DNA from 2 places in the Bacillus sp. GW821-FHT11D08 genome. Region 1 is predicted to be linked to the other one. Evidence: predicted binding sites of a transcription regulator. Region 1 holds the regulator's gene; the other holds the start of a gene.
What was found. Region 1 encodes LexA, which represses DNA repair genes until DNA is damaged. Its sites were predicted from a motif close to CGAACATATGTTCG; they were not measured.

Region 1 (3,120 bases):
AAGCGAAAAAGAAAAAAATTGAAGCGGAAGGGATCGCTGATTATAACGAAATCATAAAGAAATCAATGTCCGATGAAATGATCAAATATAAATGGATTGAAAAATGGGACGGAAAAACGCCGAAAGCGACAGGCACAGACTCACTGCTGCAGCTGCCGCTGGACGATCAGAAGCAAAAATAAAAAGAGAAGGAGGCGATTGCCTCCTTTTTATGTTTTTTCCTGAGGGTCTTTTTCCGGCACTAATTCTTCAGACGCCTCGGTTTGATAGCTCCATAGCGTGCTATCCGTCTCTGTTGTGTCCTGATAATCTTCGGGAAGTACATATTGCTGCAAATACCGGTGAAAAAATGCCTCAAAAACAGAAATGCAAAGTGCAGAGATAACCGATGCCGCGGCAGGCGAGACATTAAATCCGCCAATGTTCATAAGGAATATCCATAATATAATGAATGAAATCCCGAAATCAGCTGCAACGGCTGTGAAATTGCTTGTTCTCGGCAGAATCATGCAATCACCCGCAAAATAAGTGATTAAACTTAAGATCACTGTAATAAACAGAACGTTTAAAAAGGTTACTTGGTACATAAGATCCAGAACAATGTACAGTAAAGCAAGTGTGAGCGCCGTTTTAGAAGCGAAAGCAATTACGTGTTTCATTTGAACCACCTTCGTTATTTCGTTTAGTCTTCATTGTAAGCAATCCGCAAATTTTTAAACTGGTATATAGTGGTTATAAAGCATACGTTTTAATAAAATGTGAATAGACATCACAGGATTCACAAGTTAAAATATGTAAAAAGGGGGATGCAAATGAAAAAATACTGGATATGTATTGCTGTTTTTTTATTATGTTTTAGCGGAATACACTCAGCTAAAGCGGCTACCACTGAATTCGGATCAAAAACAAGCTTCACTTTGGAGGGAAATGCAAAAGAGTTTCATATTGAAAATCCGGGGGCTGTAGCTGCCGACGATTACTTTTTAGGATATAAGTTCACCATAATGAACAACTCTTCGTGCGGTTTAAGCATGAAACTCCAGCGGATGGCGCTGAACGGGAATTTTTATACATTAAGTTCTAAAAACTACAGCGGCAGCTGGTTAAACCTCAGTGCCCAGGATAAAAAATCAATTGATCCGTATCACAAATACAGAATTCTGGTTGAAAGTTCTTCAAACGTCTGTGGCCCCGTCTATATTAAAGGGTTTTACGGTGTAGAATATTATCATTTTGATTGAAAATAGATACTCGCTAAAGGCAGCGGGTTTTTTTATATTTAAATATAAATTATTGTACTATGTACTAAATATTCATATATAAATTTTAATGCACCCGCCCAAAGAAAACATAAACAAAAGTAAATTCATCACGCACAAATATACAAAGTTGAAAAATGAATGAAAAGTTTCTCGAGGGAAACATTATTAGTTGACTTCAAAAGTGTGATGTCGGATAATAAGAATGTAAGTTTTTCCTCCTTAGCAGATTCGTTTCTTAAGCCAGGGCGAATCTGCTTTTTTTATGCAAAAAAACCCCTCTGTAAGGGGTTTTTTACGATAAATGAAGTTTAATAGAATTAATGTACGGCTCTGAATACGCCGATAACTTTCCCCAAAATGCTTACGTTTTGCAGGATAATCGGCTCCATCGTCGGATTTTCCGGCTGCAGCCGCACATAATTGTCTTCTTTATAGAAGCGCTTGACCGTCGCTTCATCATCTTCGGTCATAGCTACGACGATTTCTCCGTTATTGGCCGTGTTCTGCTGTTTGACAATGACGTAATCTTTGTCAAAAATGCCGGCGTCGATCATACTTTCTCCCATGATTTCTAACATAAAGACATGTTCGCCCGGAGGAACCATCCGGTCAGGAAGCGGAAAATACTCGTCGATATTTTCAACAGCCGTAATCGGAATACCCGCCGTCACTTTCCCGATGACCGGAACGTTTACGACCTGGCTTTTCGGAATGTGGACTTCTTCTTCATCCAATACCTCAATCGCCCTCGGTTTAGTAGGGTCCCGTCTGATCAGGCCTTTTGTCTCCAGCCGCGCCAAATGGCCGTGCACGGTTGAACTGGAAGCCAGTCCTACTGCTTCTCCTATCTCTCTTACAGAAGGCGGATATCCTTTCGTTTTTACCTCTTCTTTAATAAAACGCAGGATATCAAGCTGCCTTTTTGATAGCTTCGTCATATTTCGCACCTCAAAACGTCGATTTTAAGTAGATTATAGCATGATTTTCCTGACAGTACAAACATAGGTTCGAAAAAAACGATTGACAGAAACGTTTGTTCGTATATACTGAAAGGTATAAAAAGCGAACAAACATTCTTATCGGAGGTTGTTTACATGGCGAAAGAATCTATTATATTTGTCGGGCTGTTTACTGCGATTTTAAGTGCCGCTATTTTACTTGTCTCATGTGCGGGAAATGATCAGTCCCTCAGCCAATATGTTAAAATAAAGGTTCAGGACGGCGATACACTCTGGTCACTTGCGGATCATGTAGCAGAAAAGAAACACATTAATAAAGAAGATTTCATTGAGTGGGTGACGGAGAATAATCATCTCCAAACTGCTGATATAAAGCCCGGAGACGAACTTATTCTTCCGGTTAAGAAAAAGCATCCGGCCGTATATCAGCTGGCCATTGTCAATTAGAGAGGAAAGAGAGAAATGAAGGCGCTCATTTATGCCCGCGTAAGCACAAACAAAGAACAGCAGCAAACATCATTAAAAAGACAGGAAGAGGAGCTCAGTGAGATAGCTGCTGCAAACGGCATGGAAGTCGTGAAAGTCATTTCTGAGAAAGCCAGCGGTTACGAAATGGACCGCGACGGAGTATTTGAAATGCTTGATGAAATTAAAAAATCACATATTGACGCGATATTGGTGCAGGACGAAACGAGATTGGGAAGAGGAAACGCCAAGATTGCGCTTTTGCATTGCATTTACAGGGAGAACGTAAAAATATATACGACGGCTCATAAAGGTGAACTGGAGCTTTCCGAAGCTGATTCGATGGTACTCGAAATCGTCAGTATTGTTGAGGAATATCAAAGGAAAATTCACAATATGAAAATCCGGCGGGGAATGAAAAGAGCCGTGAAAAA
Region 2 (3,120 bases), 140 kb from region 1:
AAGATGGAAATAGCGAAAAAAGCAGAAATCATTGCAGTCGGCTCGGAGCTTCTGCTCGGCCAGATCGCCAATACGAACGCGCAGTTTATCAGTAAAGAGCTGGCGGAAATCGGTGTAAACGTGTTTTATCATACCGCTGTCGGTGACAATCCGGAGCGGCTTAAGCAAGTCATCCGCATTGCCGAAGAGCGCTCAGACCTGATTATTTTTTCAGGCGGCCTCGGACCGACCAAGGACGATTTGACGAAAGAAACCATTGCAAACACACTGGGGCGTCCGCTCGTTCTGAATGACGAAGCATTCCGGTCGATCGAAGAATATTTCGCGAAAACAAAACGGACCATGTCGCCGAATAACCGCAAACAGGCGCTCGTCATTGAGGGCTCAGACGTTTTGGCGAATCATTTCGGCATGGCGCCGGGAATGCTTGCAGAGCACGGCTCAAGGCTTTATATGCTGCTTCCCGGGCCGCCGAGCGAGCTGCGTCCGATGTTTGAAAATGAAGCGAAGCCGCTGCTTCTTAAAAAGCTCGGTTCTAATGAGAAAATCGTTTCAACCGTGCTGCGGTTTTTCGGAATCGGTGAATCCCAGCTTGAAGCTGATTTAGAAGATATTATTGATGCGCAGACGAACCCGACGATTGCGCCGCTTGCTGCTGACGGAGAGGTCACGCTGCGTTTAACGGCGAAACATGCCGACGAAAAAGAAACAGAACGGCTTTTAAAAGAAACGGAAGCCGCCATTTTAGAACGTGTCGGTGAATTTTTCTACGGATATGATGATACGTCTCTGGTGAAGGAGCTTTCAAAAGCATGCAGACAAAACGGAATTACGATTTCCTCTGCCGAAAGCTTTACAGGCGGCCTGTTTTCAGAGTGGGTGACTGATTTAAGCGGTGCGTCTCAACTATTTGCAGGGGGCGTTGTCTGTTATTCCGACAGCGTGAAACAGCATGTGCTCGGCGTGAAAGCTGAGACGCTCGCAGAAAGCGGAGCGGTCAGCAAAGAGTGTGCGAAAGAGCTTGCAGCCGGTGTGAGAAAGCTGACCGGAAGCGATATCGGCATCAGCTTTACCGGGGTGGCGGGTCCCGACCCGCAGGAAGGGCATGCGCCGGGCCGCGTCTTTATCGGCATTGCGGCGGAAGGAAAAGAAGAGGTGCACGAATTTAACTTTGCCGGCTCAAGAACCGGAATCAGAAAGCGCGCCGCTAAATACGGCTGCCATCTCATTATGAAAATGCTGGATCAAAAATAAAGTTTTAAAGAGCCGTTTTCTCTGATTTTTAAGTTTTATAAGGGAAATTATGCTCTTTTGCAGAAAAGCGAACGCGGAAAAAATCCGAATATGCGTTCGCTTTTTTCTTGGCAAATGCCAGTAAACAAGGTATAGTATATGTAGTGGCAAGATAAAGGAGGAAAAAATAAATGAGTGATCGTCAGGCAGCCTTAGATATGGCTCTTAAGCAAATAGAAAAACAATTCGGCAAAGGTTCCATCATGAAGCTCGGAGAAAAAACGGATACAAGAATTTCAACGGTGCCAAGCGGTTCCCTTGCACTTGATACCGCTCTCGGAATAGGCGGATACCCGCGCGGACGGATTATTGAAGTATACGGACCTGAAAGCTCAGGTAAAACGACTGTAGCGCTTCACGCAATCGCTGAGGTTCAGGAAAAAGGCGGACAGGCAGCATTTATTGATGCTGAGCATGCTCTTGATCCTGTTTACGCGCAAAAGCTCGGTGTCAATATCGAAGAGCTTCTGCTTTCTCAGCCGGATACGGGAGAGCAGGCGCTAGAGATTGCTGAAGCGCTGGTGCGAAGCGGAGCTGTTGATATCGTAGTCGTTGACTCTGTTGCGGCGCTTGTTCCAAAAGCTGAAATTGAAGGTGACATGGGTGATTCACACGTCGGTTTACAGGCGCGTCTCATGTCTCAGGCGCTCCGTAAGCTTTCCGGCGCCATCAATAAATCTAAAACAATCGCAATCTTTATTAACCAGATTCGTGAAAAAGTCGGCGTTATGTTCGGAAATCCGGAGACGACACCGGGCGGCCGCGCGCTGAAATTCTATTCTTCCGTGCGCCTTGAAGTGCGCCGTGCCGAGCAATTAAAGCAGGGCAACGACGTGATGGGGAATAAAACGAGAATTAAAGTCGTAAAAAACAAAGTCGCTCCTCCGTTCCGTACGGCTGAAGTGGACATTATGTACGGTGAAGGAATCTCCAAAGAAGGGGAAATCATCGACCTTGGAACTGAACTGGATATCGTGCAAAAAAGCGGTTCGTGGTATTCTTATGAAGAAGAACGCCTCGGTCAGGGCCGTGAAAATGCCAAGCAGTTCTTAAAAGAAAATAAAGACATCATGCTGATGATTCAGGAACAAATCCGTGAACATTACGGTTTAGACAGTAACGGTGTAACGGACAAAGCGGAAGAAACTCAGGAAGAGATGGAATTAGAAGAATAAAAACACGATCAAAAGAGCGGAATAAGCAATTTCCGCTCTTTTTTTGTGTGTTTAAAAAAACACTGGCTGTTTCGGAAAATTTTATCTGAAATGTTACAACTTTTTTCACCCTTCACTCGTCTAACATCATGGCGAAAGTTGAAATTATATCTGAGGAGGAAAAAAGATGACGAGCCCCCGCCGCACAAGAATTAACAAAAAAAGAAAGAAGAAGCTGATGAAAACGGGAGGGCTGTTTCTTTTTCTGCTGCTTGTCACTGTTTTTATTATGATCTGGACCGTCACGGCGCATCACCGGGAGAAGGAATCCGTTAAAAACGCTCCCGCCGCTCAATCTGATACTTCAAAAGACCAGACTCAACAGAAAAAAGAAAAGACGCAAAAAGAGAAAACACCTAAATCAATCGATCACAATAAACAGATCAGCAATTACTTGCAACAGATCGGGTTCAGCGGCACGGCAATGATCGTAAAAGATGGAAAAGTTGTGCTGAAAAAAGGCTTTGGCTATGCGGACCGAAAACAAAAAATTAAAAACAATCCGGAGACATCATATTATATCGGTTCTTCACAAAAAGCGTTAATCGCGACGGCTGTCCTGCAGCTTGAAGAAAAAGGGCTGCTGCAGACGAGTGACCCCGTCAGTACATAC

Region 2: recA (recombinase RecA) is a predicted target of LexA. The motif match lies at 1,340-1,353, and genes of this name have one in related genera.

The regions. Positions count from the first base shown of each region.
Region 1 covers NZ_JBXARS010000004.1:112,297-115,416, reverse strand. Annotated here, with positions in the region: gene AC1RRX_RS10095 (prohibitin family protein) at 1-182, shown strand, start outside; gene AC1RRX_RS10090 (YndM family protein) at 210-659, opposite strand; gene AC1RRX_RS10085 (hypothetical protein) at 813-1,241, shown strand; gene lexA (transcriptional repressor LexA) at 1,580-2,200, opposite strand; gene yneA (cell division suppressor protein YneA) at 2,357-2,668, shown strand; gene AC1RRX_RS10070 (YneB family resolvase-like protein) at 2,684-3,120, shown strand, end outside.
Region 2 covers NZ_JBXARS010000004.1:256,769-259,888, reverse strand. Annotated here, with positions in the region: gene AC1RRX_RS10515 (competence/damage-inducible protein A) at 4-1,254, shown strand; gene recA (recombinase RecA) at 1,425-2,468, shown strand; gene AC1RRX_RS10505 (serine hydrolase domain-containing protein) at 2,635-3,120, shown strand, end outside.